DNA from 4 places in the Paenisporosarcina sp. TG-14 genome. Region 4 is predicted to be linked to each of the others. Evidence: riboswitches for the same ligand, from Rfam matches in the RefSeq annotation. Region 4 holds a riboswitch; each other region holds the start of a gene.
What was found. A riboswitch is a leader RNA that binds a small molecule or an ion and turns the genes downstream of it on or off. The one in region 4 is predicted to bind S-adenosylmethionine.

Region 1 (6,120 bases), on a different contig from region 4:
TATGAGAGAAGTGTGGAAAAACAAAGACAAATATGATTCTTATTTCCAGTTTGGAGATTGGTATCTTTCTGGGGATTTGGCATATCAGGATGAAGAAGGTTATATCTTCTTCCAGGGCCGTAGTGATGACATGATTAACTCTTCTGGTGAGCGAATTGGACCTTTCGAGGTAGAAAGCAAGCTTATTGAACATGAAGCCGTTGCTGAAGCGGGAGTAATAGGAAAGCCTGACCCACTTCGTGGTGAAATTGTTAAGGCATTTATTGTGCTAAAAAAGGGCTATGAAAATTCTCCATTATTAATAGAAGAAATCAGAAAATTCGTCAGATATAAATTAGCAGCCCACGCTGCTCCTCGGGAAATTGAAGTATTAGAAGAACTTCCAAAAACAAAGATAAGCGGCAAACTATTAAGAAGAGAACTTAAAGCTCTAGAACAAAGACGCTTACAACCTAACTGAAAAAAGATTTATTTTATAAAAAAGGAAGTGTAATTTTGTCTGTTATTAAAGTAGCATTGCTTGGGTTTGGAACGGTAGGCGAAGGAGTCTATCGAACCATTCAATCACATCAAATAGAATTAAAAGCTGTATTGGGAAAAAACGTAGAAGTAGTGGCAGTGTTAATTAAAGATAAAGAAAAAAAGAGAGATATTAACAGAGGTGTTCTAATTACAACAGATTTTGAGGATATTATTGAATTACCACATTTGGATGTTGTAATAGAAGCAATTACAGAAAAAGAGCCGAGCTTTACTTATTTAAAGAGAGCACTAATAAAAGGCTGTCATATTGTTACAGCTAACAAGGAAATGTTTTCAAGTCATGGTAGAGAATTAATTGTGCTGGCTGCAAAGCAAAAAGTATCGGTTGGTTTTGAGGCAACCGTTGCGGGTGGTGTGCCTATTATACAGACATTGCAGCAATTGTTGAAGGTTAATAATGTCTATGAGATCCAAGGGATTTTGAATGGAACATCGAATTTTATTTTGACTGAAATGCGCGAACAGAAACAGTCTTTCCTTGAAGCATTAAAGCTAGCTCAGCTAAATGGATATGCGGAAGCTAACCCAAGCAATGATATTGATGGGTTTGATGCGTATTTTAAGCTTATGGTGTTAAGTGAAATTGCATTTGGTGAACAGCCTGAACAAAAATCTGTCAAAATAAATGGAATTACTGACATAACAAGTGAACAAATTGAGATGGCTGAAAAGCTTGGATTACATTTTAAGCATATTGCTTCAATTGAAAGAAAAGAGGATCGTCTTTTCGCTTCGGTCATTCCTACACTTGTGTCAAAGTCACATCCATTCTACCATGTGGAAGGTGTTGAGAATGCAGTCCATGTAAAAACCGATCTTGTCGGTGGGATTACTTTACAGGGTCCTGGTGCTGGAATGTTTCCAACTGCAAGTGCAATGATTGAAGACCTTGTTCAAGTTTTTCAAAGACAATCAACACTAGGAAACAGTCTGAAAAAGAAGTCAATCATTAAAAAGGAAGCGAAGGATCAAGATATATCTTATTGGATAGTAAGTAACCTCAGGAACCATTTCTCTTTAAGTGTTATTGCCTATTATGATCAGCTTTCTGAGGGAGTTTATTCTATTAAAGCCACCAAGTCCCAATTATTTAAGCTTTGCGAGCAAAATGATGCGTTGATTTCTTATCCAATATTGGGCTCTTATAAGCTGAAAAGTGAGCATGAAAAAGAAGTGTTACAGCTTCAAATCGATTAATTTTGCACGTTATCCTCAACTCTACAATGACAGGAATTGAAGTAAGCTTAGTAGAGGATAACTGTAACAAAAATACTCTATCAATAAATTATCTGACGACTCATATCACTTAATTAGTTTCATGAAGTTCTATAAAAGTATAGGTATTTCAAGTGAAACCAATCTTGACTCTTACTAAATCCTGAACACTTCCATCATTGGCACTTCTAGTATAGACTCTTAAGTCACCTGTGGAGGTTGTAGGTTCACGATCAAATTCTACATTCGTAGAGAAATAACCGTATTCAGGTCCTGCTGCACTAGCTGTAATGAAATTTTCTGGTGAAATCACGTTGCCAGCATCGTCAACGATTGAGTACAACACATTTGCTTCAAAAACCCTTGCTACACCTTCGATTAAGCTACCTGATTGAATATTATCTCCCGGTAATGGACGATTGCCTAAAATATTTCGTGAAGAAGCCAGCGGCAAAATTAAACGATAACCTGGATAAAGGACATCTGGAGAAAAACTGGCTCTTCGATCATTGGCTTTTATTATATCTTCAATTCGAATGCCAGTTTGACTAGCAATTCTGTATAATGAATCTCCAGATTGGATTTCATAAATAAAAGCAGGAACGAGTATCGGTTGGTTCAGATAAATTAGATTAGGATTGGCAATTTGACTATTAATTCCTAATAAAAGATCGAACTCGCCAGAAAACTGTTGACTTATAGATAACAGTGTATCACCTGGAGAAACAATATAATAAACTTCATAACGATAGCCGTATCTACCTCCCGGTACAATGAGAAGCTGACCTGGGAAAATAAGACCCGGATCTGTAAATGGGGGGTATAGTGAATTGGCTTGCTCAATCGCAGGGACTGTACTACCTAAACGGGAAGCAATACTGTATAAGGTATCTCTTGGCTGAACAGTATATAAATAATTTGTGGTTTGTATAGCAGTCATTTTTTAACACTCCTTTTTATACAAGGTATTCGCAGTGTGTCAAATTAATGTCAATAATATTGTTATAAACTTCCTTCAATAAACGGCACCAGCTGGGATAGACGAACTATAGCGATCGATTATGATCAACAACCCTTTTTTAATTCAAAAATAAAAGAACCGAATTTTCAGAAAAAGGTTGACTTCTTATTGCAAACTTATTTATAATCCTTAACAAGAGACTTTGAATTACCAACTTAATATACTCTTATCCAGAGTGGCGGAGGGAATAGGCCCTGCGATGCCCGGCAACCAACGAATTTTATCCTAATTCGGCAAGGTGCTAATTCCTACAGATTGATTTTGATCTGAAAGATAAGAGGAGGATCTCAGGAACCCCCTCTTCTTATGAAGGGGTTTTTTAATTCCTTTTTTAAACTTATTGACTTTTCACTGTGGTCACTAGAAAACTAAAAACATAAAAAAAGAGGAGAGATTAAAGATGACAAATTCAACAAACCCTACTGAAAACTATGGTATTGAGACATTACTTCTACACGGTGCAACGAGCCCAGATCCAACAACTGGTTCACGAGCAATTCCGATTTACCAAACAACTTCTTTCGTTTTCGACAGCACTGATCATGCGCAGAAGTTATTTTCACTTGAGGAAGCAGGAAATATTTATTCACGTATTGGTAATCCAACAGTTGCTGCATTTGAAGATCGTATTGCATTGCTTGAAGGCGGAGTTGGAGCGGTTGCTGTTTCTTCTGGGATGGCTGGCATCACGCTTGCTATATTAAATCTAGCCAGTGCAGGTGATGAGATAGTAGCTGCAACAAATCTATACGGAGGAACGTATAACTTATTTTCATCAACGCTTCCACGCTATGGAATTAATGTGAAATTAGTAGATCCATCTGATCCTGAAAATTTTAGGAAAGCTATTACAGCAAAAACAAAAGCAGTATTTGCTGAAATAATCGGTAACCCAAGTTTAAATGTGTTAGACGTTGAAGCTGTTGCAAAAGTAGCGCATGAAGAAGGTGTTCCATTAATCGTCGATAGTACATTTGCGACACCTTATTTAAATAAACCGATCGAGCATGGTGCAGATATCGTGGTCCATTCAGCAACAAAATGGATCGGAGGACACGGAACAACGATTGGTGGGGTGGTTGTTGATGCAGGGAAATTCAAATACGATAATGGAAGATTCCCAGATTTCACAACACCGGATACAAGCTACAATGGACTTCGATTTGTAGATTTAGAAGAAGCGGCATATATTGCAAAGTTCAGAGTTCATTTATTGCGTGATATTGGAGCTTGCTTAAGTCCACAAAGTGCATTTTTACTATTGCAAGGCCTTGAAACATTGCATTTAAGAATGGAGCGTCATGTTGAAAATACGCAAGTTGTTGCAGAGTATTTAGAACAACATCCAGCTGTGGAATGGGTGTCATATCCGGGCTTAAAAAGTCATGCATCTCATGAATTAGCAAAAAAATATTTACCTAAGGGTGCCGGTTCAATCATTGTATTTGGTATTAAAGGCGGTAGAGAGGCTGGACGGAAAGTAATCGATCACACAGTTTTATGGTCTCATGTTGCAAATGTTGGAGATGCAAAATCTCTAATTATTCACCCAGCATCAACTACTCATGCACAATTATCTGCTGAAGGTTTGGTGGCGAGTGGCGTCTTAGAGGATCAAATTCGTTTGTCAGTTGGCATTGAAAATGTAAAAGATTTAATTGCGGACTTAGATCAAGCAATTAAACAGGCGTCTGAAATAGCTGTTCATTCTTAATTTTGTTTAACTATACCTATATGAAAGAAGTTGATTCCCCGTGAGTCACAATGGATTGAAAATTGAGATCGAACGGAGAGAAGATACAGTTCACCTAGATCCAATCACACTTGAATCTGGAAAGGTTCTCAACAATGTTTCGCTTCGTTATGAACGAGTCGGAAACAAGGATCTTCCAGTGGTTCTTATCTGTCATGCATTGACTGGAAATCATGTCACTGTGGGTACAAGTGAAGAGCCAGGGTGGTGGAATGGATTTATTGGATATGATGCACCTGTAGATCTTAATCATTATCAAGTGATTACGTTTAATATATTAGGTGGATGTGGTGGTTCTACTGGCCCTGCTTCACCCCTAAATGAGGAATTAAACTATCGTTTAACCTTTCCTTTCGTATCCGTCCGAGATATGGTGACAGCTCAGCATCAAGCACTTAAAAAGCTCGGAATCAATAAAGTTAGAGCAGTTATTGGTGGGTCGTTAGGTGGAATGCAAGTACTAGAGTGGGGTGTGTTATTTCCCAACTTCATGGATCAACTATTTGTGTTGGCTGCTACTCCATCACTAAGTGATTATGGTATTGCGTTTAATCGCATAGGAATTCATGCAATTGAACAAGACCCTCGTTGGGATGAGGGGAATTACGTTAAGTCGAGTGATGTAAAAGGATTTGAAGTAGCAAGAATGGTAGGACTCGTGTCGTATCGTAGTCCATCGCTCTTTACAAAACGTTTTTCGAGAGAAGAGAAGGAGATAGAGGCAGAAGAGTTTCCCTATTATCAAGTGGAATCTTACTTGCGCTATCAAGGTGAAAAAATTACGAAACGCTTTGATCCTAATAGTTACTTGTATTTGCTTTATGCGATGAATGGTCATGATCTCGGTCGTGGACGAGGTGGAATTGAAAAAGCAGCAAATATTATTGAAGCAGAAGTAATTGGTCTAGGCTTTACAGGAGATCTATTGTATCCTCCAAAGGATATTAAATCATTTGTTGACTTAACTTCTCGAGGGTATTTCCATAAAATTGAAACAGCATTTGGTCATGATGGGTTCTTGGTGGAATATGAAAAATGGGGACCGATTATCCGAGGTCATTTGGCTAAACGAATTCCTAACTAAATATTTATGAAGGTTTCGTTAAGAACAATTCTCTCTTTGCTTACGAAGAGGGAATTGTTCTTTATTCTTTTACTTTGTCTATACAAGTAGAATATTATATAGTGGAATTTGTTGAGCATTGGATTTTCAAGTGTACACATTTTCTTGTATAATTATAATATAGATATTCGAATTTAAAAAGGATGAGAAGCTTGTGAAATATGATGTATTATTATTTGATTTAGATGACACGTTGTTTGATTTTAGTGAGACGGAGAAGCATGCCCTCGATAATTCATTTCATGCATTTGGTTTACCTAATGGATTAGTGGACTACAGAGCAAGCTATAAGGGCATAAGTAAGGGCCTGTGGAATGATTTGGAAAATGGACTTGTGACGCTTTCAGAACTAAAAGTGGAGCGATTTAAGCGTCTATTCCTCCAACATCAACTGACAGTGAATCCTGAAGATTTTGGTCAAACATATATAGAGAATTTAGGTAAAGAAGTACATGTGATTGATGG
Region 2 (6,120 bases), on a different contig from region 4:
CGCTAGGCAAATAAGAAACCGTTACCTGTAAAAGGGTATCGGTTTTTTTGTGTGGTTTTATCCATGCTTTAATAGAGGATGTGTGAGAAGTGGGTTAAACAAAGAGTTCAGGGAGATAAGGAATGAGACCTGGAGCATATAGCATACGGAATAACCTACGTTGTGACGAAAATCATTAGATGTATTTACCAGTTGTTCAACTAACAATTCAACTTATTCATGAATACCATCATCACTTTCTGATGTTTTCGTCCCCTAATAAGTAGCGAAGCGAAAATCAACCCAATTATTCCTCCTCGATTGATCCCTCGAAAAGGTGTTATATGGATAATATTGGGTGAAACGGAATAAAATCTGGTTCTAGCCGATTAAACGAGTTGCGAAGCCGATTGAAACCTCTCCGAAGCCGAATAAATCCCTATTTAAGCCGATTAAAATTTTTCAACTATCTAATAAATAGTAATATGTATCTTCTACTGACAGAAGTTAAGTTCTTTTGCGTAGATGTTAGTTTTAGGGTCTCCTCCTGTGAGAGTAGGATGTCGTTAGGCAAATAAAAAACCGATACCTGTAAAATGGTTATCGGTTTTTTATTTTTTTCGAGTTTTAATAGACGTGTGTGTGAAAGAGAAGGAATAAAGAGTTAGGGAAAAAAAGTGCTGAATCTAAATATCTGGCTGACTAAGTTGACTAGGCTATGAAACGTGATTGACCGGTAAATTTTCATAATAGAAAATATCCTTCAAAAATAGTCTTATTAAATCAAATGGACTTAAAATTGGATATTGTTACTCATTCGTCATATCCTTATTAAAAATGCCTAATCTCCCTATGCGCTCAATCGCTTCTTCTAAACGATGTTCATCTACTAATAATCCAACGCGAATATAGCCTTCTCCAAATTCACCAAAGCCAATTCCGGGTGCTACGGCTACGTCTGCTTCACTTAACAGTTTATCTGCGAAGTTCTGGCTTGTGTACCCTTTTGGGACGTTTAGCCAAGCAAAGAATGATCCTCTAGGAGCTTCTACTTTCCATCCGATGCGATTGCATGCAGAGATTAGCGCATTTCGACGTTTTTCGTAGTTATTTACAAAAGTAGTCACACATTCTTGATTTCCATTTAATGCAGCTACCGCGGCATGTTGTACGGCGGGGAATAGACTGACAAACATATGGTCTTGAATCACGTTTATTGCATCAATTATTTGTGAATTGCCGATAGCAAAACCGATACGCCAACCGGCCATATTGAATGTTTTAGACATTGTGTACATTTCAATGCCAACGTCTTTTGCACCTTTTGCTTGTAAATAACTTACTGGCTTAACTCCATCAAATCCAACGGCTCCATAGGCAAAATCATGGCATATAGCGATTTCGTTTTCTTTGGCAAATGCCACAGTGTCATTGAAAAAATTAAGGTCCGCAATCGCTCCTGTAGGATTATTTGGATAGTTAAGATACATGAGTTTTGCTCGTTTTTTACTCTCTTCAGAGAGCGCTCCATAATCGGGTAAAAAGTTATTTTCAGCGATAAGTGGTAACGTTTCAAGTTGAACGTCGGCTAATACGACTCCTGACAAATAGTCTGGATAACCAGGGTCTGGTAGCAACATCCAATCGCCAGGATTTAACACGGCCATTGGCAATTCAACAAGGCCAATTTTCGTTCCAGATAAAATAGCTACTTCCGTTAATGGGTCGATGTCTACATTGTATTCACGTTTATAAAAATTAGCAGCAGCTTCTTTCAATTCGCTAATTCCTCGGAACGGCGAATATTTATGGGTAGTTGGGTTTTCAACAGCTTCTTGAAGTGCTTTTACGATATGTAAAGGGGTAGGTTGATCAGGATTACCTTGACCTAGGTTGATCACATCGCGTCCTTGAGCAATAGCATCTCCTGTTTTTTGCACTAGAGAAGCAAAAAATTGTGGAGGTAATTGTTTTAGTTTTTTTGAAAGTTTCATGGCAGTTCCTCATTTTCTGAAATAGTTGCAATCGTCTGCCAAATCTTATAACCTTTTGTGTATATTGTCTATAGGAGGTGTACCATGAAAATCGCATGCATTCAACTCAACGTTGCGTTTGCCGATCCCGATAAAAATTTTCATAACGTCCAAATGTTAATTGAAAAAGTCGTAAATGAAGGTGCAGAGCTCGTTGTTTTACCTGAAATGTGGAATACTGCATATGCATTAAAAGAATTAGAGCAACTTGCTGATTTCGAAGGGAAACGAACGAAAAAGTTTCTTTCTGAACTGGCGCGTTTACATCACATCCACATCGTAGGTGGTTCGGTTTCTACGAAAAAAGGAACTAACTTCTACAACACCATGTATGTATTTACGAACGATGGTAAACTTGTTGCAGAATATGATAAAGCGCATTTATTTCGTCTGATGGATGAACATCTTTATCTACAAGCAGGAAATAAGGAAAATGTGTTTTATTTAGGTTCCATTCAAGCCGGAGGACTCATATGTTATGACTTAAGGTTTCCTGAATGGTTACGGGCACACGCATTAGCGGGGGCGAAGGTGTTATTTATTCCAGCACAGTGGCCAGAGTCTCGTATTGATCATTGGAAGATCTTACTGCAAGCACGTGCAATTGAAAATCAATGTTTCGTGATCGCTGTGAATCGAACTGGTAGTGATCCAAATAATCATTTTAATGGACAATCGATGATTATTGCACCTTGGGGTAAAATCTTGTGGACTGGTGCTGAACAAGAAGAGTACGCAGTGATTGATGTTGATTTTTCGGAAGTTGAAGAAGTGCGTAAACGTATACCTGTTTATGAAGATCGTAGACCAGCACTTTATAATTCATTATTTGAAAAGTGAAAATTTTATTCAAAAAGTGTTTGACACTTGTCGAAAAACAACGTAGTATTTGGTTTCAGCAACAAAACAACTACATACGGAATTTATCAAGAGAGACTGAGGGATAGGCCCTATGACGTCCGGCAACCTCCAGCACGAGCTGGGAAGGTGCCAATTCCTACAGAATGAAATCATTCTGAAAGATAACCAAAATCCAATTTTCGGTGCCTCTTTCTTTATGAAGGGGGCTTTTTTGCGGGGTAAGAAAGTAAAAGTTTTGCTTCAGGTCCTCAGTCGAAAGAAAGGCTTTCGTATCGATTCTTCGGACCTGTGTCAATCTAGCAGCTTTACGTTTTTCTTGGTTAATAAAGTATAAGTTCGATAAATAAAGTTTATTTATCGAATTAAACATATACAGCTCGCATATCCGCTTAAGAAAATCTTTATTGACTTTCAAATCGAGGTATAGTGACGCTTTTGGTGAAAAGGGGCTTTGTGATGATAAGAATTAAAGAGTTGACTAAAGAATACACAACAAAAAAAGGTCCTGTAATTGGTGTTAATCAAGTAAACCTCACGATCTCTAAAGGGGAAGTGTTCGGGATTGTCGGATATTCAGGAGCCGGCAAGAGTTCATTGCTACGCTGTATCAACTTACTTGAACGACCTACGGGTGGCAGTATTGAAGTAAACGGGCGTGACCTGACAAAATTAAAAGGTGAGGAATTACGAAAAGCACGATTGAAAATCGGTATGATTTTTCAACACTTTTACTTAATTAGTCAAAAGACAGTAGCCGAAAACATTGCATTTGCATTGAAAGCTGCAAGTACTCCGAGAGAGAAAATTGCAATTCGTGTTGTGGAATTGCTTGAGATGGTTGGTTTAACAGATAAGAAAGATGTGTATCCAGCTCAACTAAGTGGAGGACAAAAACAACGTGTTGGCATAGCCCGTGCATTGGCAAATAATCCGGCCGTGTTATTGTGTGACGAAGCTACTTCAGCACTCGATCCAAACACAACATTATCCATTTTACGGTTACTCAAAAAAATCAATCGCGAATTAAATATCACGATTGTGTTAATCACGCATGAAATGAATGTGGTAAAAGAAATTTGTGATCGCATGGCAGTTATGCAAGATGGTCGTGTCGTAGAAGAGGGGGATGTGTATGACATCTTCTCAAACCCTGTAACGGATTTGACGAAAGAATTTATTAGCAGTGTTGTATCGTTTGATGTGCCTCAGTCAATATTAGACGCTTGTAAAGGTCGACTCGTGAAGGTTTTATTTAGAGGAGATGTTGCAGGTGAGGGAATTATAGCAGATACAGTTAAGCAATTTGATATAAAAGCGAACTTCCTACATGGTTCGATTGAATACATTCAAGAAAGACCACTTGGTTTGTTTTTGATGGAAATAAAAGGGGAACCAGATGATGTTACGAGGGCTATCACATATATGGAAGGCCGAGGAGCGCAAGCGGAGGTGATTAGAAATGGGCTTTGATTTTCAGCATATGATAGAACTTGGACCAGATATTATGAAAGCATTTGGACAAACGATGCACATGATCGGAATCTCACTGACGGTTGCCATTATTATAGGATTACCACTGGGGATCGTACTTTTCATTACTGATCGGGGAGTATTCTTAGAAAATAGATTTGTGAAATCGACGCTTGGTTTTGTATCCAATATGGTACGTTCCATTCCGTTTATTATTTTGTTAGTAGCACTTATTCCTTTAACTAAATTACTCGCAGGCACTATTATTGGACCAGGAGCAGCAAGTGTTTCCTTGTCCGTTGCGGGCATTCCATTTTTCGCTCGAATCATCGAAACGTCTTTACGTGAAATTGATAAGGGTGTCATTGAAGCGGCTATTGCAGTAGGCGCAACACCTTGGATGATTATCAAGGATGTCTTATTACCAGAAGCAAAATCGAGCATTGTGCAGGGGATTACATTAACCGTCGTTAGTCTGATTGCCTATTCTGCAATGGCGGGTGTAGTAGGCGGTGGCGGTATTGGTGACTTAGCCATTCGCTTTGGTTATTACAGGTACGACAATACAATCATGATTGTCACGATTGTTATATTAATTGTTCTCGTTCAAATCATTCAATTAATAGGTGACTGGACGTCTAAAGCAATAGATAAAAGATAATAGAGGAGAGAAATGAACATGAAAAAAGGATTATTTACAATTATCTTAGTTATCTTAATGACAGTACTTGCAGCTTGTGGTGGGGATAAGGAAGCGGGTACAGATACAGCAGATGAAAAATCTGTTAAGTTAGGCGGAACAGCTGGTCCTTACAGTGATATGTTAAACAAAGCGATTAAACCAGCTTTAGAAGAAAAGGGATATAAAGTTGAGATTATAGAATTTAGTGATTATATTCAACCAAATAACGCATTAGATAATGGAGATATTGATGCGAACCTTTTCCAACACTCAATTTATTTAGAGAATTTCTCGAAAGAAAACAATATGGACTTAACTGGTCTTTTAACAGTGCCGACTGCACCAATGGGCATTTATTCAAATAAATTCGAGTCAATTGAAGAGATCGAAGAGGGTGCTACGATTGCGATACCAAATGATCCAGTAAACGCAGCACGTACTTTCTTAGTCCTACAAGACCATGACTTAATTGAATTAGATTCAAGTTCAGAGCCATTAACAGTTTCTGAAAAAGATATCAAAACGAACACGAAAAACTTAGTGTTCCAACCAATTGAAGCAGGTGGGTTGCCTCGTGCTGTAGAAGGTTCCGACTTAGCTGCAGTTCCAGGAAACTTCGCTTTAGCAGCAAAAATGGATTTATTGGATGCTTTAGTTCTTGAAGATATGCCAGATCAATACCGTAACTTAGTTGCCGTAAAGACTGAAAACAAAGATTCACAACTTGCGAAAGACTTAGTTGATATCGTAGAGTCACCAGAATTTGAAGCAATAATCGACAAGGATTTTGTAGGATTCGGTAAGCCAGAGTGGATGGAAAACCGTTAAGAGAGAAGGGTAATTGTGAAAGATATCATCGTTCGTGGGGCGCCAGCTGAATACGTATGTAAAAGTGGAGTGCTAGATGAACTTGAAAACAAATTACTGATTAGAAACATTAACCGTGTGCTCATTGTCTCGGGTGTGAAATCATGGAATGCGGCTAGCCACTATTTACCTAATCTGAAAAATATCCATGTGACACATATCTTCTATCACGGAGAATGTTCACTCACTGAAATTACTAGAGTGGCTAATTTAGCACAATTCAATATA
Region 3 (6,120 bases), on a different contig from region 4:
AAGAAAATGTCATTAAGACATGTTGGTAAATCCATTTTTGAGGTAATCGTTAATATGTTCATAATTCTCAACAGTAGGGCTCGCTCCGCATTCCACCATCAGACGTGGCAGATAATAGATACTGCTGCTAAGTCAAATTAGTCCTGCTGTTTTAAGGTCGCAAAAAATTAATGAACTTATGGCTAGTACCTACAGATACCGAGAAGCAAAGAAATCCGAGAAAAATAGGGAGTGTAGTGCTATATGGACGATGATTTATACTTTAAAACTGAAGAAAAAGCAGGGTTAATCATTGGGGATAAAGAGCTAGTTCAAACCGAAGGAAAAGCAGACCTTGCAGCAGAGCTAGTTATTGCGAATAAGGAGCTAGCCTTTCAAAATAAAGAGAAAGATAAACGAGCTGCAGAATTAATCATTGCAAATAAAGAACTTGCCTTTCAGAACGAAGAGAAGGCAGCCCGAGCAGCAGAATTAATTATTGCGAATAAAGAACTGGCCTTTCAAAACAAAGAGAAGGATAAACGAGCAGCAGAGTTAGTCATTGCAAATAGAGAGCTAGCCTTTCAAAATAAAGAAAAAGATAAACGAGCAGCAGAGTTAATCATTATGAATAAAGAGCTAGCCTTTCAAAACGAAGAGATTTCATATCTTAGCTACTATGATCAATTAACAGGTTTATATAACAGAAGATTTTATGAAGCAGAGTTAAAGAGACTGGATACGCCGAGGAACTTGCCTTTGACTATCTTAATTGGTGATCTAAATGGTTTAAAGCTAATCAATGATTTCTTTGGACATGCCATGGGTGATGAGTTGTTGAAAAAATCTGCAGAAATAATTAAACAAGGTTGCAGAGCTGATGATATTGTTTCCAGAATCGGCGGGGATGAATTTGTTATTCTGTTACCTAAAACGAATGGTTTTGAAGCACAGATCATTATCAACCGTATCTTGGAATTGGCTTCACTAGAAAAAGTAGGCTCAATTGATATTTCTATTTCATTTGGTTATGAAACGAAGAAGAATAAAGAAGATGAAATACAAGAAGTATTCAAAAAAGCAGACAAACATATGTATACGATTAAACTTTTTGAAAGCCCAAGTATTAGGGGAAATACAGTTGATATGATTATTAAGGCTTTTCATGATAAGAATAAAGGGGAGGAACAACACTCCCAAAGAGTGTCAAAACTATGCGAAAGCATGGGACAAGTTCTTGGACTATCTGAGTATAAAATTAAGGAACTCAAAACAGTTGGATTACTTCACGATATAGGTAAAATAGCTATAGATGAACTTATACTCAATAAGCCTGGCAAACTTACTGACGGTGAGTGGAAAGAGATTAAGCGCCATTCAGAAATAGGTCATCGAATTTTAAGTACACTAAATGATATGCCGAATATGGCTGATTATGTTTTATACCATCATGAAAGATGGGATGGGAAAGGCTATCCGAGAGGCTTGAAAGGGAAAGAAATACCGTTTGAGTCAAGAATAATAGCCATTGTTGAAGCCTATGATGCGATGACGAGTGAAAGGACGTATAGCAGTACTCTGTCAACTGAAGCTGCAATAGAAGAATTGCAATTACATGCGGGTATTCTATTTGATCCGGAATTGGTAAGCTTATTTATCGAAAAAGCTTTAGGGAATAGTTTGATAATAAGAACTTAAGAAAGACGAGTAATTACCTAAGCCGTTCAGTTTTGAATCACTTTTCTTGAATTATAACCCTAAATAGACACCCAATTAGCTATACATTTGGAAGTCTATTTTTTATTGATATATCAAGGTTTGTATTGATTTTCTCCTTAAAATAATCATCTCATTGACAGATCAATTATTGCTATTACAATTGTGATTGTAAACTAAGTATTTAGGTATCTAATTCGTATGATAAAGAGGGATGGAATTGCATTGACGTAAATATCACTGAAAAAATAAACAAGAAACCTGTTAACTGGGAAATAAATGCTTGTGTTTGGAAAAGAGAAGAAAACACTGAGTATTTCCTCAGTGTTTTTCTAGTTCTAATTTTTAGTAAGCCTAGTTTTCATCTCTACTTATTAAACTTAAGCACGAATTAGTTCAATATGAAATGATAATTTAATAAAGCATCCTGTTATCCCTTTAATAATTTGTGTTGTTTACTGTTTTTAGGAATGACTATCAATTTAGTAATTAAAAAAATACCAAGAAATATAAAACAACTTAAAACAGTTTTATCGCTTGTAACTAGATTTGACTGGATTATTTGTATTCCGACTAATACGTTTAATGTAAAAGAAATGAGAAAACCCAAAAGTGAGACAGACTCTAGATAGTATCCAATTAATGTCCTTTTGTAATTAGATAAATCTGTTTTTCTAAGTCGTTGGATAGTCATAATATGTTGGATTTGTCTAACTAAACCGTATGTTGTACCTATTATTACAAATACGACCATAACGTAACCAATTGAATCATCCACTATTTAACACTCCTCTTTTTTCGATTTTTCTAATATATTGCGCTCAACTAACCTGCATCATTAGTTCATTGAAGAAATATCTTTTATTTATTATACCAACAATATCCATTTTCACCTCTAAAATTTTATAAAAGCACCTCCAAATGAGGTGCTAATTTGGGTTATATTTGGCTGTTTATTTTGATAATAAAACAGGTTTGATTTGATCGTTTATTTAGGAATAAGTGATCCAAAACCGAACGGCTTAGCATTTACCACGCGTCCGTCCGTAACGGAAATCGACAGAATATTTGTATTTAGAATGTTCGTGTTTACATCCGGTTTTATTAATTATGAAATTGACTCAATTCGTACTATAATTCACTTCCATCATTCACTTATTATCGTGCAATAAGAGTTCAAAAAAATTCCAAAAAACAATTGACATTATTCTGAAGATGCAGTATTGTTTGATATTAACGAAAACAAACTTGAAAATTTAATAAAGTATCTCTTATCAAGAGTAGCTGAGGGACTGGCCCGTTGAAGCTCGGCAACCACTTATTTTCGAATAAGATGGTGCCAAATCCTACAAAACGTATACGTTTTGATAGATAAGAGAGGACTTTGTATTTAGTGAATTCTGCATCTCTCTGTCTTGTGAAGAGGGGTTTTGAATTTAATACATACTGTGCCTCTCTTTCTTATGAAAGAGGGGTTTTTTGTATTTCTACAATTTTTTTTAGTCTTGATGAAGTACTTTAAGGAGGTGATGGGCAATAAAAAAAGAGATGAAAGTATGACAGTACTTTCATCCCTTGTAACCATACGATAAACCCTGAGGAGGGCTTAGATCGCTTTACTATTTTAACATTTAAGCGTATTTACGTCCATGTCAGGAAAACCCTGAGGAGGAAGTTAAACATGAGTGAATTAAAATATGCGTATTGGGTTCCGAATGTAAGTGGAGGTCTAGTTGTCTCTAAATTACCCCAAGAAACCGATTGGTCATTTGAAGCCAATAAAAGATATGTGCTAGCAGCAGAAGATGCGGGTTTTGACTATGCCCTTTTGCAAACACGATTCTTTGCAAGTTATGGAGCGGAGTATCAACTTGAAGCGGCAACATTAGCAGCGGCACTTGCCAGTGTAACGAAAAAAATTAACCTAATCTCAGCTGTGCATCCGGGGCTATGGCATCCAGGTGTATATGCAAAAATGATGGCGACATTAGATCATATTAGTAATGGGCGGGCGGCAGTCAATGTAGTTAGTGGCTGGTTCAAAGGAGAGTTTACGGGATATGGAGAGCCTTGGCTTGAGCATGATGAGAGATATCGTCGTTCAGAAGAATTCATTAGAGTTCTTAGAGGACTGTGGACAGAGGAAGAAACCACGTTTAAAGGCGATTTTTATAGAATTAATGGGGCCCCACTAAAACCCAAGCCCGTTCAAAAGCCAAGTCCACCTATTTTTCAGGGAGGCAATTCAAGAGCAGCAAAAGAAATGGCTGCCAGAGTTTCAGATTGGTATTTCATGAATGGCAACACAAAGGAGGGCTTTAAAAAACAAATTGAAGAAGTGAAAGAGTTAGCTAAAATAGAAGGCCGAACACTCCAGTATGCCGTCAATGGATTTGTTATTGTGCGCGATACGGAAGAGGAAGCAATTGCAGTGTTGCGTGATATTGTGTCAAACGCTGACGTGGAAGCTGTGAAAGGTTTTGGGGATGCAGTGAAACAAGCGGGAGCTTCATCAAAGGAAAAAGATGGCATGTGGTCAAATTCCACATTTGAAGATCTGGTCCAGTATAATGACGGCTTTAAAACGGGGTTAATCGGTACTGCTGAACAAGTGGCAGATCGCATCATTGAGCTGAAGAAGTTAGGCGTTGACCTTATCCTGACAGGTTTCCTTCATTATGAAAAAGATATTAAGGATTTCGGTGAAAAAGTGATACCGCTAGTGAAGAAAAAAGAAGCACAATTACACAAGGAAGTGGTGAGCGTATGAAAATTATCGGCCTAACTGGAAGTTTATCATCTTCATCTAAGACATTTAATGCTGTTGACAAAGCCCTTGATTTTGCAAAGTACAATAACCCTGAGATAGAAACAATCCATCTCCATTTAAAGGATCTATCAGTAGGCTTTTGTGATGGTAGGGACCCTGCACTTTATGAAGGAGATACCAAATATTTGATTGATCAACTAGCAAATGCGGATGGCTATATTATTGGTTCGCCCATTTACCGCGGTACCTATACAGGTGCTTTGAAAAATGTATTTGATTTAATACCAAATGACGCTTTAAGAGGGAAGGTAGTTGGCTTCATTGCAACAGGAGGAACATATCATCATTATTTGGCGCTAGAACATCAGTTTAAACCCCTTGCAGGTTACTTCAAAGCGCATGTAGTCCCGGGCAGTGTGTACATTCATAATGAACACTTTACAAACAAAGAAATAAGCAGTTACGAAATTCTTGAGCGACTTGAAGCATTGGCAAGTGATGTAGTGAGCCTTACACGTTTGATCGATAAACGTTTTGAGGGAGCTGATCAACCTGCCATTCCGAGAAAAGTGCTGGTCTAGAAATGTACACATAAAAAAGGGAGGTAAAAGTACGGGAATACTTTTACCTCCAAAATAAAGATATGTAATCACTAACACCCTATCAGTGGATGTAATAATGAAATTATCTGAATATTTTACCATATGTAAGACTAGTAGTCTATGATACAAGCGCTTAATGAGCCGCTTTACAGGTACTAGACATTAATGAAATACCATATTGAATGATCCGTGACTGTTTGACTATAAAATAATTATCAATAAAACACAGGAGGTAGCATCCATTATGTCTATTGATTTATTGGAACGACCAACCTATTTAAAAAGTACAAGAGACTATTACGAAGAGATTCGAAAAGAAATCCGAAGCATTGTGAATGAAGTCATATTGCCGAACGCGGACATTACGGATGTAGAAGGACGTTTCCCGAGAGAAAACTTAGAGGCTTTAGTTAAAAATGGATGGGGAAATATTCTTGTCCCTAAGAAATATAATGGCTTGGACCTTGATCATGTGGCATTTGCCATAGTGGCAGAAGAAATCGGTAAAGCATGTGCGTCAACAGCACTTGTTTATGTCATGCATGTAGGGGCGATTCAAACCATCACTCTTTATGGAAGTGAAGACCAGAAGGAACGCTGGTTAAAACCGATTGAAAAAGGATGGATTGGAACATATTCTACTAGCGAAAAAGCATCAGGAGGACACTGGTGGTACAATTTCAGCCAAGCCAAGCGTAGCGGGGAAGATTATATTTTACATGCAGATAAATCGTTCACAACAAGTGCAGGTCAAGCCGATTTCTATGTCGTTCAAACTCGTAGCCCGGATGCTCTAGATGCAACGGATATTAGCTTTTTCATCGTAGACGGCAAGCTACCAGGTATTAAAGCGCAAATATGGGATGCCCTAGGTGTACATGGCAATCATAGTGGCCCAATTTCTTATCACAATGTACTAATTCCCAAACGCGATATCCTAGGTGGAGAAGGACGTGGGAAGGATATTCTGCTACACGGCGTATCTCCTATTTACCTGATCGGACTTGGATCTGCCTGGTTAGGTGTAGCTGAAAATGCACTTCAACTCGCAAC
Region 4 (6,120 bases):
AATACCCACACCTGGTAATGCAGAGTCAATTGCTGCTTGCGTATAACCTGGTCCAGCTTCTACTCCAGAAAGTCCCTCATATACGAAATCTCCTTTTCCAGAATCTAATTGAACATTGTACATGCCCGTAAATATAATCATGAAAGCAGTTGCTGAACACACTAATAATGTATCAATATACACTGAAAAGGCTTGAACTAAACCTTGCTTAACTGGATGAGATACTTCTGCTGCTGCTGCTGCGTGAGGACCAGTACCTTGACCGGCTTCATTTGAATAAATTCCTCGTTTTACGCCCCAAGCAATTGCAGCACCAATCATCCCACCAAAAGTAGAATCAAAACCAAATGCGCTTGAAAAGATTAATTTAATTGCTCCTGGAAGCTCAGTAATATTCATACCGATAATGATAACTGCCATGATCATATATGCAATTGCCATAAACGGTACTACTAATTGAGCAACGTTTGCAATTCGTTTTACTCCACCAAGAATGATAACCCCAAGAATAACGACAATAGCTGCACCTGTTATCCAACGCTCAAGTCCAAATGCATTTTCCATACCGATTGCAATTGAATTTGATTGAATACCTGGCATTAATACTGACATTGCTAATAACGCTGCTAGCGCAAATAGAACTGCATACCACTTAACACCAATACCTTTTTCTATGTAATAGGCAGGTCCACCACGATATTGTCCTTCGTCCTTCACTTTATATATTTGAGCTAATGTTGATTCGATAAATGCAGAAGATGCACCGATGAAAGCTATAGCCCACATCCAAAAAACAGCACCCGGTCCACCAAATGCAATCGCTGTTGCAGTACCTGCAATATTACCTGTTCCCACTCGACCCGATAATGCTATTGCTAAAGCTTGAAATGAAGAAACTCCAGCATCCGATTTTTTCCCTTTAAAAATTTGAAGAACCATGTCTTTAAATAATCTTACTTGTACAAAACGAGTAAGTATTGAAAATAAAAGTCCAACTGCTAAACATCCATAAATCATCCATGGTCCCCATAGAAAACTATTTAATGTACCAATGAAATTTTCCACCTTTTTTCCCCCTTTGTCTAGTTCACAAGTTTGTCACACAATTCACTATATTACAAAATGTATATGTGTACAAGACTAGGAGCAGAAATAAATTTCTTGATTTATTAAAATATTATGTGTAAGCAGAAAAAGAATATCTTTCTATGAATCTCGTTAGCCTTAGTCAAAAAAAGTAGACACTCTTATTTAGAGTGTCTACACAATATAACCAATTGAACGTAAAACATTGTTCATAAAGGATTCGGTATATAAAAATACATCCTCACGTTCCGGTTCATGAAATAAATCATGGTAGCAATTTTCCCACTCTTTATATTGAATTTCAGAAAGTTGTTGTTTTTGCAACCAATGCCTTGAGTATGTGCGATCAGTTATTTTATCTCGCTCTGCTGTCATCATTAAGACTGGTAAGTTTTGAATACTTTCTGATTTTGTAGAAGTAACTTTCATTAAGTTTTGTAACTCACGATACCATTTTAATGTAATGGTTGTTTTATAGAGATGATCATCTTTATCTTGCGTATATACATCATAATTTCTCGTCAGCTGTTTTATCGTCACCTCATGTGTGCTCTTTACATTTCCAGTTAACTTGCCCATACTCGACAAAGCACTCGATAATTTAGATGCGTGGATTTGTAAGTGTAACCATGGAGAAGTTAGTATTACTGCCGCACATTCAATTGATTTTTCTTGAAGTGCATGCATCACTAGTGTTGCTCCTAACCCATGTCCCATAACAAATACTGGCAAGTTATACGAAAGAGAGGCTTCTACCAATTGATCGATATACGCATTATACGATTTAAAATCTTCATCATGGGCACTTTTAGTTCGAGCAGCTTCTCCATGCCCTGGCAAGTCTCCCATTACGACATGAAAACCCGAACTTCTAAACTTTTCAATTAACCATGCGTATCTACGATGATGCTCATACGCACTATGAATTATTGCAATGACAGCTTTAGCTTGTCCATCAGCTTCCCATTTCCACATGAACATCGCCCCTTCTCTATTACATTATTCTACAAAGTTATCTTCTTTATATTCCTCTTTTTTTGTATAATGAAACCATATCCCAATAAAGAAATGAGGTTATAGAATGATTTACCCGTTTAAAGATAAGACACCTATTATTGATTCGTCTGTATATATTGCTGATTATGTCACAATTAGTGGTGATGTGACAATCGGTCCAGAGTCTACAATTTGGTTTAACACAGTAATTCGCGGCGACGTGAACGCAACTCGGATTGGGCGTAAAGTGAACATTCAAGATTTATGTTGCCTACACCAAAGCCCAACCGCTCCACTAATTTTAGAGGATGAAGTAACAATTGGTCATCAAGTAACTTTACATAGTTGTACGATTCGCAAAGGAGCCTTGATTGGAATGGGTTCAATTGTCCTAGATGGGGCTGAAATTGGCGAAGGTGCATTTATTGGCGCTGGTAGTTTAGTGCCTCAAGGTAAAATTATTCCACCAGGGATGCTAGCTTTTGGGAGACCCGCAAAAGTAGTTCGCGAATTAAATAATGAGGACTTGCTAGATATGGAGCGAATTATACAAGAGTACGCGGAAAAAGGACAGATTTATAAAAGCATGCAAATAACAACCTAATCTTCATATGAACTAGAGATGACCGGTCCTTAATATACAACCGGTCATCTTTTGTTTACATGCTTCCTACATGTGATGATGAATTATTGACGACGACTTGGTTTATTCCTGTACAAATCAATTTCCCCATAAAAATGCCGTTCCAGAATTAACTGGAACGGCATTTTTATGTTAGTTGTTTGCTTTTTCTTTCAAAGCTGCTGCTTTGTCAGTTTTTTCCCAAGATAAATCTATGTCTGTTCGACCAAAGTGCCCGTAAGCAGCAGTTTGCTTATAAATTGGTCGACGAAGATCTAACATTTTAATAATACCAGCTGGTCGTAGGTCGAATAATTCGCGAACTAATCCAACTAGTTTGGATTCTGCTACTGTACCTGTACCGAATGTATCAATAGCGATTGATACAGGTTGTGCAACACCAATCGCATACGCAAGCTGCACTTCAACACGATCAGCAAGTCCTGCTGCTACGATGTTTTTCGCTACATAACGTGCTGCATATGCTGCTGAACGGTCAACTTTAGTCGGATCCTTACCAGAAAATGCACCACCACCGTGACGTGCATACCCACCATAAGTATCAACTATAATTTTACGACCCGTTAATCCAGCATCCCCTTGTGGTCCACCAATTACGAAGCGACCAGTTGGATTTATAAAGTATTTTGTATTATCGTCAATTAAATTTGAAGGTACAACAGGTTTAATAACGTATTCTTTTATGTTGCGTTGAATTTGTTCAAGCGCTACTTCTGGATGATGTTGAGTAGAAATAACGATTGTGTCAATACGCAATGGTTTATTATTTTCATCATATTCAACAGTTACTTGTGTTTTACCGTCTGGACGTAAATATGGAAGAATTTCTTCTTTACGAACTTCTGCCAAACGACGTGCTAACTTATGAGCCATACTAATGGGAAGTGGCATTAACTCAGGTGTTTCATTACAAGCATACCCGAACATTAAGCCTTGGTCTCCCGCTCCAATTGCATCGATGTCTGATTCAGTCATCGATCCTTCACGGGCTTCTAGTGCTTGGTTAACACCCATTGCAATGTCAGCAGATTGCTCATCAATTGCAGTTAATACTGCAGATGTTTCTGAGTCAAAACCATATTTTGCACGTGTATAACCAATATCACGAACAGTTTGACGTACTACCTTTTGAATATCCACATATGCTGATGTTGTAATTTCACCAGCAACAAGTACTAGACCTGTTGTTACTGTAGTTTCACACGCTACACGTGCGTTTGGGTCATCTGTTAAAATTGCATCTAAGATTGCATCTGAGATTTGATCGCAAATTTTATCTGGATGCCCTTCTGTAACTGATTCTGATGTAAATAGACGACGATTTGTCATTTAGTATTTCCTCCTATTATCCTTCGAGATTGCTCTCGGAAAATTCAAACGGTACTCATTTCCCATGCCAAGCCTCATTCAGTCGAATAAAACCTTCCGCCTTATCGGGCTTCTGCACACGAGGATAAAGGGAGATGTCATAAAAAAAACCCTCTCTCACGTAGAACACATGAGGAACGGTATGATTAATAGACACCTTTCACTCTTATCATCCAAGGAATTCACCTTGCTTCAGGTTCAGCACCTTTGCCAATTACTAATTGGTTCATAACTGCAGGTTGCCGGGTTTCATAGGGCCTGACCCCTCCACCAGCTCGGGATAAGAGTATCCGTTCAATTTAATATCATAATAAACTAATCCTCTGATGTCAAATATTTGTTTACTTTCGATATAAATGTACAAATTAAATATATGGAAAAACCGTGAAATTATTGAGGCTATGAGTGTAGATTATTGAGCGTAATGTGTTATACTAATTCATGAATCAATTGACCCTATATACGGGAATATTCGAAAAAGGAAGGTACATATACATGAATTCAGTGAACACTAGTAACGAGCTGAACGACTTGTTAAATGGCCAAAACGTGCATATTCAACTTTCAGTACCACAATTAGTGGAGAAAGCGACATCACGTGGAGAAGCTGTCTTAACATCAACTGGTGCTGTAAAAGCGGAGACAGGAAAGTATACGGGTCGATCTCCTAAAGATAAGTTTTTTGTTGAAGAAGAAATTTCAAAAGACAAGATTGATTGGGGTTCAGTAAACTTTCCAATTTCTTCTGAAATTTTTTCATCTTTATATAATAAGGTTATTAATCATTTAAAATTAAAAGATGAGTTATATGTTTTCAAAGGCTTTGCAGGAGCTGACAAAGAATCTCGCCTCTCTCTACAAGTCTTCACTGAATATGCGTGGCATAATCTATTTGTACATCAATTGTTCATTCGCCCTACTGAAGAAGAGCTAACTTCTCATGAAGCACAATTCACAATTTTATGTGCACCTTCATTTAAAGCAGATCCTGCAATTGATGGTACAAATTCTGAAACGTTCATAATTGTTTCATTGGAAAAACGAATTATTTTAATTGGTGGTACAGAGTATGCTGGGGAAATGAAAAAATCAATTTTCACTATCATGAACTATTTGCTTCCTGAGCAAGGTATTTTGTCTATGCATTGTTCTTCAAACGTTGGTGAAAAAGGTGATGTTGCCTTATTCTTCGGTTTATCTGGAACTGGAAAAACGACGTTATCAGCTGATGCTGATCGCAAGTTAATCGGTGATGATGAGCATGGCTGGTCAGATAATGGTGTATTCAATATTGAAGGTGGCTGTTATGCAAAAGCAATCAACCTAACACGTGAAAATGAACCACAAATTTTCGATGCTATCCGTTTTGGTTCAGTATTAGAAAACGTTGTCGTTGATCCTGAAACACGCATTGCAGATTACGATGATATATCATTAACTGAAAATACACGTGCTGCATACCCATTACAAGCAATTGATAATATCGTCGACCCTTCTGTAGCCGGTCATCCAAATACGATCATTTTCTTAACAGCTGATGCTTTTGGCGTGTTACCACCAATCAGTAAGCTAACAAAAGAACAAGCTATGTATCACTTCTTAAGTGGGTTCACATCGAAACTTGCGGGAACTGAACGAGGAATTACAACTCCACAAGCAACATTCTCAACTTGCTTTGGCTCTCCATTCCTACCATTGCCTGCTACAGTTTATGCAGAAATGTTAGGCAAGAAAATTGATCAGCATAATGCACAAGTATTCTTAGTTAATACAGGCTGGACTGGCGGCGAATATGGCGTTGGTAAACGTATGAAACTTTCTTATACACGTGCAATGGTTCGTGCTGCACTAAGAGGGCAATTAGACAATGTAAAAACAGATTCAGGTTCTGTTTTCGCTTTAGCCATTCCTACAGAAGTACCTGGTGTACCTTCTAATGTATTAAACCCACGCGATGCTTGGGCAGACCCAGTAGCATATGATAAAAAAGCAAATGAATTAGCAAATCAATTCCGTGAAAACTTTAA

Region 1: it holds a riboswitch for S-adenosylmethionine, as region 4 does, so the genes downstream of both, C406_RS0104930 (O-acetylhomoserine aminocarboxypropyltransferase/cysteine synthase family protein) here and metK (methionine adenosyltransferase) in region 4, are expected to answer to the same signal.
Region 2: it holds a riboswitch for S-adenosylmethionine, as region 4 does, so the genes downstream of both, C406_RS0117600 (methionine ABC transporter ATP-binding protein) here and metK (methionine adenosyltransferase) in region 4, are expected to answer to the same signal.
Region 3: it holds a riboswitch for S-adenosylmethionine, as region 4 does, so the genes downstream of both, sfnG (dimethylsulfone monooxygenase SfnG) here and metK (methionine adenosyltransferase) in region 4, are expected to answer to the same signal.

The regions. Positions count from the first base shown of each region.
Region 1 is NZ_AMGD01000012.1:17,814-23,933, forward strand. It holds gene C406_RS0104915 (AMP-binding protein) at 1-460, shown strand, start outside; gene C406_RS0104920 (homoserine dehydrogenase) at 496-1,740, shown strand; gene C406_RS0104925 (LysM peptidoglycan-binding domain-containing protein) at 1,889-2,698, opposite strand; SAM riboswitch class I at 2,943-3,059, shown strand; gene C406_RS0104930 (O-acetylhomoserine aminocarboxypropyltransferase/cysteine synthase family protein) at 3,180-4,493, shown strand; gene metX (homoserine O-acetyltransferase MetX) at 4,549-5,616, shown strand; gene C406_RS0104940 (YjjG family noncanonical pyrimidine nucleotidase) at 5,810-6,120, shown strand, end outside.
Region 2 is NZ_AMGD01000081.1:24,029-30,148, reverse strand. It holds rRNA gene rrf (5S ribosomal RNA) at 1-8, shown strand, start outside; gene C406_RS0117615 (pyridoxal phosphate-dependent aminotransferase) at 789-1,973, opposite strand; gene C406_RS0117610 (carbon-nitrogen family hydrolase) at 2,058-2,852, shown strand; SAM riboswitch class I at 2,933-3,041, shown strand; gene C406_RS0117600 (methionine ABC transporter ATP-binding protein) at 3,330-4,343, shown strand; gene C406_RS0117595 (methionine ABC transporter permease) at 4,333-5,004, shown strand; gene C406_RS0117590 (MetQ/NlpA family ABC transporter substrate-binding protein) at 5,023-5,853, shown strand; gene C406_RS0117585 (iron-containing alcohol dehydrogenase family protein) at 5,869-6,120, shown strand, end outside.
Region 3 is NZ_AMGD01000028.1:65,574-71,693, reverse strand. It holds gene C406_RS19500 (HD-GYP domain-containing protein) at 244-1,677, shown strand; gene C406_RS0110085 (hypothetical protein) at 2,126-2,473, opposite strand; SAM riboswitch class I at 2,964-3,073, shown strand; gene sfnG (dimethylsulfone monooxygenase SfnG) at 3,377-4,465, shown strand; gene C406_RS0110075 (NADPH-dependent FMN reductase) at 4,462-5,046, shown strand; gene C406_RS0110070 (acyl-CoA dehydrogenase family protein) at 5,312-6,120, shown strand, end outside.
Region 4 is NZ_AMGD01000020.1:160,216-166,335, forward strand. It holds gene C406_RS0107470 (alanine/glycine:cation symporter family protein) at 1-1,065, opposite strand, end outside; gene C406_RS0107475 (alpha/beta hydrolase) at 1,261-2,061, opposite strand; gene C406_RS0107480 (gamma carbonic anhydrase) at 2,168-2,686, shown strand; gene metK (methionine adenosyltransferase) at 2,858-4,054, opposite strand; SAM riboswitch class I at 4,257-4,380, opposite strand; gene pckA (phosphoenolpyruvate carboxykinase (ATP)) at 4,589-6,120, shown strand, end outside.